3 regions of the Shinella sp. WSC3-e genome follow, and region 1 is predicted to be linked to each of the others. Evidence: riboswitches for the same ligand, from Rfam matches in the RefSeq annotation. Region 1 holds a riboswitch; each other region holds the start of a gene.
The links. A riboswitch is a leader RNA that binds a small molecule or an ion and turns the genes downstream of it on or off. The one in region 1 is predicted to bind cobalamin.
Positions count from the first base shown of each region.

Region 1 (4,010 bases):
CATGCCGGCGAAGCGCGTGCCATCCTTTTCACGGATCCCGTCTGCCCCCGGTTTCCAGCCGAGCTCGTCGAGGATACGGTTCGCCTCGGCGACGTTGAGCGTCTGCGGCTTGAAATCCTCAAAATGCCATCCCTTCATCGCGGGCGGGAAATACTGGTTCGCGGCAAGGTCCTGGTTGCCCATGATCGTCCGGGCGATTGCTTGTCTGTCGACGGCAAAGCTGAGCGCGCGGCGAATCTCGACATCGGCGAACTGCGGTTTTTTGACATTGACCAGCATCATGACGACCCGGGGCACCGGTGCACGGACGATGTGCGTCTCTCCGGAGCGGTCGATACGCGAGACGGCCGTCGTCGGGATTTCCAGCACCAGATCGCCTTCACCTGCCAGCGCGATGTTCACGCGGGTCTCAGGGTTCGGTATGCCATCCACGCGGACACGCTCGATTTTCGCGACGTCACCCCAATAGCTGTCATGCCGAACCAGATCGAGGCCCTGCGGGAGTTCCGCTTTTTCGATTCTGTACGGTCCTGTCGCCACGATAGCCGTGAGTTCTCCGCTTGAAGCGAACGACGAGGGCGCAAGAACCGGAACGGCGGGGTCCAGGAGGTAGGCAAGGAATGGCGCGAACGGTTGCTCAAGCGTGAATGTCACGGTCCCGTCACCGGCGCTGACATCCTTGACCTTGGCGTTCTTGATAAGGTTGCCGGTCGGAAGGAGCGCCTTGAAGGATGCCGCGACGGCCTCCGGCGTCATCGCGGTTCCGTCGTGGAAGGTGACGTTGGGGCGCAGGAAGAAAGTCCATTTCAGGCCATCGGCCGATGTCTCCCAGCGCTCGGCCAGCGCCGGCAGCACCGCCGCCTCCGGATTCGTCTGTACCAGCGTCTCCGTGACGCTGTTGGCGCGAAGCTGGAACCCCCCGGTCTGGGTATCGAGCCGTTGCAGCTGGAACGGCTCCACGACGCGAAGCTCCTCCTGCGCAAAGACGGAAAAGGGGGAGACGAGCATCGCCGTTACGAAAGCGGAAAACCAAAGATTGCGAGACATGAAAATCACTCCGGAGCGATTGCGGTGAGAACGAAGAAGGTGATCGGGGTATCCGGATCGTCATAAACGGAGCCGTAAGGGTCGCCGGGCATCAGGTGGCGCCAGCTTTCAACGGAGCGGAAGCCGGCGCCAGCGATCAGCGCACGCGCATCGGTCTCGGTCAGACCGTTATAGAAGGGCAGGTTTGTCCCGAAGATTTCGCGACTGTTGTTGACGCGTTGGCGATACCAAAGCCCATCCGACAGCAGAAGTTTGCCGCCTGGCCGGAGGATTTCGCGCGCCAGGGTCAGTGCGGCCGGCGGGTTTTCGAGCGTCCACAGGACATTGCGTATCGCGACGGCATCGGCACTTGACGCCGGAAGCTTCGCTTCGTCCATGGTCGAGTGGATGAAGTCGATCTCAAGGCCGGCCTCGGCAGCAGCGGTTCTTCCATGAGAAAGCATTTCGAGAGAGCCATCGACGGCCGTGACACGATGGCCAAGGCTCGCCGCGAGGAGCGCGCACGCTCCGGTCCCGCACCCTAGATCGACGACGTCCTGAGGCCTGCTGCCGAGTGCGGCTTCGAACACTGCCCGCCATGACGAGGCGTCGCGCCGATGGGACGCCGCGGCGTCAAACTTCCATGCCCGAGCATTCCAATGCTCTGACATAGCGGTGGCAGTCGTCGGGGCAACACGTTCCATCGTGGGGTCCTTCGATAGCAGGTGCTGGTTGCTGCGTGGGTCATGACGTGGAACGCACCGGGCGATAGATCATCGCCGGCAGGCGCGCCAGGATGTTGCTTGCGAGCTTGCCGGGTCGATCGACGGAGCGGCACCAGCCGTCGTCAAGCTGAGCATAGAGCTGCGCAAAGCGCACGATGTCGGCCACGTCCTCGATTGGATCGAGGTTGAAGAAGAGCCAACTCGCCTTTTCGGGAGCACGAACGGCGACCGAGCACGGCTGGTCACAGCCGCCCATGCAGGCGGTTCCCGTAACCTCGAACTGGTCGGAGAGGCTCGTTTCGGCAATGGACGCGCGCAGGTTCGCGATCATGGTTCCGCCGGGCCGGCGGTAACGCTCCGTCCGTTTGCAGCCTTTGCAAACAAGGATCTGATGCGGCGCGGATTGAACCACGGAATAGGCAGGTGTCGCCACCGGCCGGGAAGATGCTTTCGCCATCACTGCTCCTGACCGGACTCCCCGCCCGGTTCGGTTTCATTCGTGATGGCAGGTCTCCTGACTTGCGGGTCGTCGCGTCCTCCACCTTCCCAGCGCCTCCGAACGAGGTTCACCAGTGGTCTTTGGAGGTTGCTCGCCGCTCACAGTTGCGGGGGCAGTCACGGTCTCGGCCCCTGATGGGTAGTCCTCACCGTGTTCCCTTTTCACCTGACGTCGCTTGGCATGTCAGGAACCATCGACGACACCGTAGCCAACAGTCAGCGCAAGTCAACGGCCTGATTTCGGCGCGTCACCCAATAACCTGTTGGAATAGAGTGGGCCGATCTTATTATTGGACGGCCGACTGCGCTCATCCCATAGTGCGCGTGTCGGACGAGGGAGACGTCGGTCCTCCCAAGCGTCACCCGGTCCGCCGCAAACAAGATGGGGAACAAAAATGATCAAGATCCTGACTCATGTTTCAATTGTCACCGCCTTCGCTTTGACTGCCTTGAGCGGTCAAAGCTTTGCTCAGAGTTTCGACGCCTCGGCGATCAAGGTCGAGGAGGTCTTGGCCTCCCGTTTGCCCGAAAAAATCAAGGCGGCCGGCGTCCTGACCATAGGGTCGGACACCGCCTATGCACCCTGGGAATTCCTGAGCGAGAAGGATGGACAGACGCCGGAAGGCATCGACGTCGACATTGCCAACGCGATCGGCAAGAAGCTCGGCGTCAAGATCGACTTTCAGACCTCGGCCTTCGAGGCCATTCTGCCCGCTCTCGGAACCAAGTTCGACATCGGCGTTTCTGCCTTTTCGATCACGAACGAGCGTATGAAAGCGGTCAATTTCGTCAGTTATGCCGACACGGGCAGCATGTGGGCCGTCAAGGCCGGCAACCCGACTAAGTTCGACCCAGCCGATATTTGCGGCCGCAAGATTGCCATCCAGTCCGGCAGCTACCACGAAAAGGCAGTCATCGCCGAAAATGATCTTTGCAAGCAGGCTGGCAAAGCCGAAATCGAGATTTTGCCATTCTCCAAGCAGCCTGAAGCGCTGACCCGCGTCGCTGCGGGCGGCGCGGACGCCACGGTCTCTGGTGAGGCCGGCATCGGTTATGCTGCCAAACAGTCGAGCGGAGCCTTTGAAACTCTCAAGCCGGCCGGCGGCGCGCTGAGCAAGCACGGTCCGAACGGGATCGCCGTTGCAAAGGCAGACATGGAACTGACGCAACTCATCGCAGACACCATCAATTCCCTGATTGCAGACGGCACCTACAAGGCCCTGCTCGACACCTGGGGCGTCGGCTCCGTTATCGTCGACAAGGCGCTCGTGAACCCTGAAGTCAAGATCTGAGCTCATGGCTTCCGATGTTGAAAACATTGCGACCGGCTTCAAGCCGGTCGCCGTAGAGAAGCCAGCGATCACGCGAAACATCGTGGTTCCGCGCCGTCATCCCGGCCGCTGGCTCGCGGTCGCGGTCCTTGCCATTCTCGCCCTGCAGATCGGCCAGGCGGTTTCGGTCAATCCCAACTTCCATTGGGATGTGTACCTGACGTACCTTTTTTCGCCGCAGGTCATTCGGGGCGTGGGATGGACACTTCTGCTGACGGTTGTTGCCATGACCGTAGCGATCGTTGTCGCTGGCCTGCTCGTTGTCATGCGAGACAGCGAGAACCCTGTTCTTCGCGGCATCGCCTATGGTTGGGTGTGGTTCTTCCGGGGCACACCGATCTACACCCAGCTGCTATTCTGGGGCCTCTTTGCCGTTCTCTTCCCCAATCTCAGCCTTGCAATTCCGTTCGGGCCAGAGATCGTCAGTGTC
Region 1 covers NZ_OZ000530.1:368,513-372,522, forward strand. The annotation lists gene AABF56_RS01850 (ABC transporter substrate-binding protein) at 1-1,047, opposite strand, end outside; gene AABF56_RS01855 (class I SAM-dependent methyltransferase) at 1,053-1,730, opposite strand; gene AABF56_RS01860 (DUF1636 domain-containing protein) at 1,771-2,208, opposite strand; cobalamin riboswitch at 2,239-2,460, opposite strand; gene AABF56_RS01865 (ABC transporter substrate-binding protein) at 2,645-3,541, shown strand; gene AABF56_RS01870 (amino acid ABC transporter permease) at 3,546-4,010, shown strand, end outside.

Region 2 (4,010 bases), 1.4 Mb from region 1:
GGCGGCTGGCAGGTCGAGGGCGCCAAGGAAGATCCCGACCTCCTGACGCCGGCGCTGCCGCAAATCCACGTCTCCGGCATGCGCCTCATCGACCGGGTCATGAGTATCGTCGTCGTGCAGGCGGTCATTCCGAAGTCGCTCTACATTCCCGCAAGCCGGATGCAGCCGACGCTGCTGATCACGGTCAAGCCCGTCTCGCAGAAGATGCTTCTGAACACCGAGCGGCGGCTCGGCGTGCACGATCTCGGCTTCACGCCCATCGTGACGCAGGAGCCGGGGCTGGTGATGACGCCGGTCGGCGCCGACACCTACAATCCGATGGTCGCCTCCTGGCGGCCGAACATGCCGGGCACCTTCGTGTGGAAATCGGCGCTGCCGCAGATCGCGATGTTCGTGCTGGTCTTTGCCGGCGTCATGCTCTTCGTCACGCTGCGCTTTTCCGCGCTCGTCAAGGCGCTGCAGCGCAGCGAGGCGCAGAACGCCTTCCTCGCGCGGCACGATCCGCTGACGGGACTGAAGAACCGCAGCGGCTTCGACGAGGAGGTGCGCCGCGCGATCCGCAAGGGCGAGGCTAGGCCCTTCTCGATCCTCGCGCTCGACCTCGACCGGTTCAAGGCCGTCAACGACCGGTACGGCCATGCGGCGGGCGATGCGGTGCTGCAGACCGTCGCCCGGCGCTTTTCCGAGCGTATCGGCACGCTCGGCTCGGTGGCGCGCCTCGGTGGCGACGAGTTTTCCGTGCTGCTCACCGGCGCCTTCAGCCGGGAGGCGCTCCTCGATCTCGCCGAGAGCCTCGTGCGGGATGCGCAGACGCCGATCGCGCATGACGGGCAGCTTCTGGCAATCGGCGGCAGCGCCGGCATCGCCCAGTTCCCCGACCATGGCGGCAGCCTGCATGACGTGATGGTGATGGCGGATGCCGCGCTCTATGCGGCCAAGAATGGCGGGCGCAACCGCGCCGTCCATGCGGGCGATATGGGCCGCGACGCGGTTGCCGAGGCCGGCACGGCGCGCGCGGCTTGAGGCCGCTTGTGCTGAAGCTCCCTAGCGCCTTGTTTCCACAGGTTTTCTGGTCAGGGGTCTCTCACATCGCGGCTGACCTTCGGCAAAGGCAATCGGGCCAGCTCGCTTCGGCCTCCAGAAATGAGTTGAGAAACAGTTGGATAGAGGCTTTGCTTGCTGAAGTGAGTCAGGTGCCTGTCGGCTTCTTGCGGTTCGCCGGGAAGCGTCGGCCGGTTTGCGAGGGAGGCATGGCATGAGCGAGGGTGCGCGGCTGGACGGCAAGATCGCCGTCGTCACGGGAGGAACGCAGGGACTGGGCGCGACGATCGCCCGGCTCTTTGCCGAGCGGGGCGCGGCGGGCCTCGTCATCTGCGGACGCAATGCCGCCAAGGGCGAGGCGAAGGCGAAGGAGATCTCCGGCGCGACGGGCGTGGCGACGCTCTATGTGAAGGCCGATCTCGGCGCGGTCGAGGATGCGCGCGCGGTCATTGCCGCCTGCGACGAGGCTTTCGGCCGCGTGGATGCGCTGGTCAATGCCGCGGCCATCACCGACCGCGGCACGATCCTCGATACGAGCCCCGAGCTCTTCGACCGCATGTTCGCGGTCAATGTGCGTGCGCCGTTCTTCCTGATGCAGGAGGCAATCAAGGTGATGCGGCGCGAGAAGACCGAGGGCACCATCGTCAATATCGGCTCGATGTCGGCCAAGGCCGGCCAGCCCTTCATTTCCGCCTATTGCGCCTCCAAGGGCGCGCTGGAGACGCTGACCAAGAACACGGCCTATGCCGTGCTGCGCAACCGCATCCGTGTCAACGGCCTCAATATCGGCTGGATGGCCTCGGAGGGCGAGGACCGCATCCAGCGCGAATTCCACGGCGCGGCCGACGACTGGCTGGCCAAGGCCGAGGCAAGCCAGCCCTTCGGGCGGCTCGTCGATCCGGCCGAGGTGGCGCGGGCCTGCGCCTATCTCTCCTCGCCGGAATCCGGCCTGATGACCGGCTCGGTGATCTGCTTCGACCAGTCGGTCTGGGGCGCCTATGACGGCTCGCCCCATCCGGAGGCACCGCTCTGAGGCGCAGACGCGGCGACATGTGGCGCGGACGGGCTTGATCGCGCCCGCGCGTCGTGCGCATATCCTTCGCGTCAGGTGCCCGCTCCGGCGGGAGAATCGGGAATCCGGTGCGGGCGGAAAGCCTAGGTCCGGAACGTGCCCAACGCTGTGACGGGGATGGTCTGCGCCATGAAAGCTTGAATCGATTCAAGCTTTTGCCACTGGTTGTTCAACCGGGAAGGCAGGCGTCGGCCGCGTGACCCGAAGTCAGAAGACCGGCCTGGCACGATAGACCGAACCGCGCGGACGGCGGCAGGTCGTGACGCATTGTTGGGGAGATGACGATGCGAAGCGAACCCTTGGACCCTCTGGTCCGGGCGGGCGCCTTTTCCCGCGAGGAAAGGCAGGCCGTCTACCGTGCCATCGAAACGCGCCGCGACGTGCGCGACCAGTTCCTGCCCGATCCGCTGCCGGACGATCTCGTCGGCCGCCTGCTGCAGGCCGCCCACAACGCCCCGTCCGTCGGCTTCATGCAGCCGTGGAACTTCCTGCTGGTGCGTGGCGCTGAGACACGGCTGGCGGTGCATGCGGCCTTCCTGAAGGCCAATGGCGAGGCGGCGGCGATGTTCGAAAGGGAGCGGCAGGCGCAGTATCGCGCGCTGAAGCTCGAGGGCATCCTGAAGGCGCCGCTGTCGATCTGCGTCACCTGCGATCCGACTCGCGGCGGCGCGGTGGTGCTCGGCCGCACGCACAATCCGCGCATGGATGTTTATTCCACGGTCTGCGCCGTGCAGAACCTGTGGCTGGCGGCGCGGGCGGAAGGCGTGGGCGTCGGCTGGGTCAGCATCTTCCACGACAGCGACATCCGTTCGATCCTCGGCATCCCCGAGCATGTGGAGATCGTTGCCTGGCTCTGCGTCGGCTTCGTCGACCGGCTCTATGGCGAGCCGGAACTGGCGGTGAAGGGATGGCGGCAGCGCCTGCCGCTGGAAGAGCTGGTATTCGAGGAGCGCTGGCCGGGGGAGGGCGTCAGTTGACGCCGGCATCCACCGGGCGGCCGAGGTCGATGGCGGATTCGTTGGCCGGCAGGAAGACCGGGCCGACCGTGCGCACCTTGCTGTTCGCCGGGTCGTAGTCGCGTTCCTCGACCTTCGCCGGCACCTTGACCGGGGTTTCCACCTTCTTGGGCAGGGTGCGGATGGTGGTGATCGAGCCGGTCTCCGCCTCGTCTCCCGCGCCGGCGCGGGCCGTCTCGCCCTCGCCCTTCAGCGCTTTCTCGCGCTTGATCATCTCCTGGTAATAGGCAGAAAGATTGCAGCCGCAGGTGCCGGGCTTGGAGAGGTCGCGCGTGCGGTAGGAGAAGGCGTTCGGCATCTCGTAATAGGGCCGGCCGGTGACGGTGGAGGTCATCTGCTCGGTTTCCTGGCCGCTGGTCATCGACTGGTAGAACAATTCCGTCTCGGTCTGCGGGCACATCATCGCGCAGACCTTCTGGTCACGCCGGAAGTCGAGCGGCGTCGCGCCGGAGGAGATCGGGAAGAAACCGCCGTCGCAGGTGCGCACGCAGACGGTGCGCAGGTTGCCATGGCCGTTGCTGCCGCCTTGCGTGCGCAGTTGCAGGCGCTCGCTGCCTTCCGGTGCGGTGCCGAGCGGCAGGGTGCGCCTGTCGTCGAGCGTGCGCAGCGTTTCCGTCGCCGCGACCGGCATGACCCTTGCCTCGTCGCCGCAGCCATTGCTTTCCAGGAGGGCGGTGAGGCGGTTGCGCTTGCCCTGCGAGGACGTGCCGCCGGCAAATTCGCGGCGCTTCTTGTCGAGGATTTCGAGGTTGCGCACCATCTTGCCGATGACCGTCGCGAGCGTGCCGCAGGCCTCGGCATTCGCGCCGCCGATGACGATGATGCTGCCGCTCGAGCAGCCGAGACGGCGCTGGTCGCTCCTGGCCTTGCGCAGCTGGATG
Region 2 covers NZ_OZ000530.1:1,733,454-1,737,463, reverse strand. The annotation lists gene AABF56_RS08780 (sensor domain-containing diguanylate cyclase) at 1-1,023, shown strand, start outside; gene AABF56_RS08775 (SDR family oxidoreductase) at 1,256-2,074, shown strand; cobalamin riboswitch at 2,131-2,351, shown strand; gene bluB (5,6-dimethylbenzimidazole synthase) at 2,398-3,090, shown strand; gene AABF56_RS08765 (DUF2865 domain-containing protein) at 3,083-4,010, opposite strand, start outside.
Region 2: another riboswitch for cobalamin. It lies ahead of bluB (5,6-dimethylbenzimidazole synthase); the one in region 1 lies ahead of AABF56_RS01860 (DUF1636 domain-containing protein).

Region 3 (4,010 bases), 1.3 Mb from region 1:
GTCGCCCGCCGTGATCAGCTTGCGGAACTTCGCCGAGCCGGTGACGTTGGTGCGCTCGCCGACATTCACGAAGGGGATGGCCTCGGTCAGCGTGAAGGGTTCGAGGCCCGAGAGGCGCATGTGGCGCGGGATGTCGGGGATTTCGCGTGGCGCGTGGCGCGCGGCGGCCGCGGCGATGGCACGGATATGGTCCGGCGTCGAGCCGCAGCAGCCGCCGACGATGTTGACGAGGCCATCGCGCATGAAGCCCTCGATCTGCGCGGCCATTTCCTCCGGCGTCTCGTCATATTTGCCGAAGGCGTTCGGCAGGCCGGCATTGGGATAGGCGCAGACGAAGGTCTGGGCGACGGACGAGATCTCCGCGAGATGGGCGCGCATGGCATTGGCGCCGAGCGCGCAGTTGAGGCCGATGGAGAAGGGCTCGGCGTGGCGCACCGAGTTCCAGAAGGCCTCGGGCGTCTGGCCGGAGAGTGTGCGGCCGGAAAGGTCGGTGATCGTGCCCGAGATCATGACGGGCAGTTCGATGCCCCTTTCCTCGAAGACCGCGCGGGTGGCGAAGATCGCCGCCTTGGCGTTCAGTGTGTCGAAGATCGTCTCGATGAGGATGATGTCGGCGCCGCCGTCGATGAGGCCGCGCACCTGGTCGGCATAGGCGATGCGCAGATCGTCGAAGGTGACGGCGCGGTAGCCGGGATTGTTGACGTCCGGCGAGATGGAGGCGGTACGGTTCGTCGGGCCGAGCGCGCCGGCGACGAACCGGCGGCGGCCGTCCTTCTCGGCGGCCCTGAGGCCGGCGCGGCGGGCAAGACGCGCGCCGTCGCGGTTGAGCTCGTAGACCATGTCCTCCATGCCGTAGTCGGCCTGGGCGATGGTCGTGGAGGAGAAGGTGTTGGTCTCGAGGATATCCGCGCCGGCGAGCGCATAGCGGTAGTGGATGTCCTCGATCGCCGCCGGCTGGGTCAGCGTCAGGAGATCGTTGTTGCCCTGCTGGTGGCACGCGCAGTCGCCGAAGCGGTCGCCGCGGAAATCCTCCTCCACCAGCTTGAGCGTCTGGATTTCCGTGCCCATGGCGCCGTCGAGCACGAGGATGCGCTCGCGCGCGGCGGCCTTGAGGGCGGCGAGGATCTCGCGTCCGTCGCGCGGCGGCAGTTCGGGGCCGAACAGGGTGTCCAGGTGCGATTTGGCCATGGCAAAGCCCTCCGGTGCAATAATCCTGCATCGGAGATCACATAAAGATATCTTTATGTCAATATGTCTTTATGCGGCCGTGATCAGTGCATCAGCCGATCCGACCCGGCCAGCGAGGCGAAAAGCGCCTTCAGGCGGGCGATATCCGGATCGACGTTTTCGTAGCGCGAAAGTTTCTGCACCTCCTTCAGCGCCTCGACGGCGAGGTCGGCGCCGCGCGGCTGCCAGAGCAGCCAGGAGATGAAGATGGATTCCGGCTTTCCGGTGCCGGCAGGACCGTCATTGGTGATGGCAAGCATTTTCTTCCCCAATCGGAAAATTGGGGGATGACCGGACGCACGCTGCTGGAACGTCGCCGCGGGGCGACAAGCAAGCGCACCACTGGGACACCCCGCCCATGGACGTTACGACTGTCAGGGCAGGTCTCCTGGCTTGCGGGTCATCGCGTCTGTCTCGCCTTCCCGGTGACATCCACCAGTGGCCTGGAGCGACAGCAGCTCGCCGTTCACAGTTGCGGGGGCAGCGCCGGTCTTGGCGCTCCTTTCGGAGCATCGCACCGGCTTCCCTCTTAGCCTCCGAGCCCAATCGACTCGGAAGACCCTGACGCCGGCAGACTGGCTTGGGCGGGGCTGCAAGTCAATGGCGGGATCGCTCATGCACAGCCCGGCACGGGCACCCGGAACTTTTGTCGGTCTCGCGCATTTGGCATCAGCCCGTCCTATGCGCCCCTTCGCCCGATACGCGGAGCGCGCGATTCACCAAAACCGCAGATGAGGGTCAATGCTGCGCCATCCGGTCCTGTTGACATGTTGCAAGTCTCTGTCCTTACGGCTAAAAAATGCCGTTTTCATGCACCACGCGGCCAGGATGCCAACCAGCGTGTCGCTTGAGCCATGTCCACCCCAGCCGCGTCGTCCGGGCGCCGTTTGGTCCCATGGCTGATCGCGGCACCGAGATGAAGCCTGCCCGCAAAAAACCGTTCGGCACAAAGGCCGTTGCCGGATGGTTCAACATGGCCGGATCCAGAATCAGAAACATGCCCCTTCACAATACGCCGCAAGCCTCCTCGCGCGACGCTGACGCCAAGCAGATCGACTATAACGATTCGATCCGCGCCACCTATCTGACGCTGGAGGAGCTGGCCGATTGCGGCGAGGCCCTGGCGCGCGACAAGAGCGCGCCGCTTCCCGGCTTCCAGCCCTTCGAATTCCGCGCCCGGCACAAGGAAAACGAGAAGGAAATCTTCCGCGTCTATCGCGCCACGGCCAAGGATGTCGAGGCGGGTGCCCAGATCACCCCGGCGGCCGAATGGCTGCTCGACAACTACTATGTCGTCGAAGAGGCGATCCAGGAGGTCCGCCGCGACTTCCCGCGCCGCTTCTATCGCCAGCTTCCGACCATCGAGATCGAAGGGCAGGTGATGCCGCGCACGCTGGCGCTCGCCTGGCTCTATGTCGCGCATACCCATAGCGGCGTCTCGCATGAGGGCCTCACCGCCTTCGTGCAGGGCTTCCAGAAGATCGACGCGCTGAAGATCGGGGAACTCTGGGCGCTGCCCTCCTTCATCCGCTTCGTGCTGCTGGAGAACCTGCGCCGCATTTCCAGCCGCGTCGAGCGCTCGCGCAAGATGCGCTTCAAGGCCAATGAGGTGGCCGACGAGCTGATCCGCCTCAACGATCCGGAAAAGTCCATCGCGCATCTCCAGACGCTGGAAAGCTTCATCGAGGACAACACCTTCGTCATCCAACTGCTCTATCGCCTGCGTGACGGCCTGCAGGCCTCCGGCGCGGTGATCCAGTGGCTGGAGCGCAAGATCGAGAGCCGCGGCAGCGACCTCGAGGAGCTGATCGTCGCGGAGAACAACCGGCTTTCCTCCGGCAATGTCACGATGAGTTCGCTCATCAAGAGCCTTCGCGCGGTGGACGACACGGAATGGCCCGTCTGGTTCGAGAGCGTCAGCCGCCTCGACGAGGCGCTCCGCCAGGGGTCCGACTACAGCGACCTCGATTTCGGCTCGCGCAACAAGTACCGCAACACGATCGAGCGTTTCGCCCGCCGCTCCGGCAAGTCCGAGCTGGAGGTGACCGAGACGGCGCTGGCGATGACGGCGGAAGACGCCGCGGCGCATGTCGAGGATCTCGACTACGAGGCCAATGTCGCCGCTTTCCTCGTCGGCAAGAAGCGCAAGCTGCTGGAAAAGCGCATCGGCTACCGGCCGTCGATCGTCCAGCGCATCGTGCGCTTCGGCCGCAAGCTCGACTGGTTCGCCATTGCCGGGCCCAACATCATCCTGACGCTTCTGGCGATGATCGCGGTCTATTATTTCCTCGATCAGCTCGATATCCCGGATGGCGCCTGGCTGATCATGCTGGTGCTCTTCGCGCTGCCGGCCTCCGAGGGCGCGACGGGCCTCTTCAACACGCTCGTCACCTTCTTCGTCACGCCGTCCCGCCTTGTCGGCTACGAGTTCAAGGACGGCATTCCCGAGGATGCGCGCACGCTCGTCGTCGTGCCGTGTCTGATCTCCAAGCGCGACCATGTCGACGAGCTGGTCCGCAACCTCGAAGTCCACTACCTCGCCAATCCGCGCGGCGAGATCTATTTCGCCCTTCTCAGCGATTGGGCGGACAGCCAGGTGGAGGAATCTCCCGCCGACCTCGACGTGCTCGACTATGCCAAGCGCGAGATCGCGACGCTTTCGGCGCGTTATGCCTATGACGGCCGCACGCGCTTCTATTTCCTGCACCGCCGCCGCCTCTACAATCCGTCCGAAGGCTGCTGGATGGGCTGGGAGCGCAAGCGCGGCAAGCTGCACGAGCTGA
Region 3 covers NZ_OZ000530.1:3,765,411-3,769,420, reverse strand. The annotation lists gene metH (methionine synthase) at 1-1,188, opposite strand, end outside; gene AABF56_RS18505 (hypothetical protein) at 1,272-1,487, opposite strand; cobalamin riboswitch at 1,589-1,806, opposite strand; gene AABF56_RS18500 (hypothetical protein) at 2,020-2,226, opposite strand; gene AABF56_RS18495 (GH36-type glycosyl hydrolase domain-containing protein) at 2,225-4,010, shown strand, end outside.
Region 3: another riboswitch for cobalamin. It lies ahead of AABF56_RS18505 (hypothetical protein); the one in region 1 lies ahead of AABF56_RS01860 (DUF1636 domain-containing protein).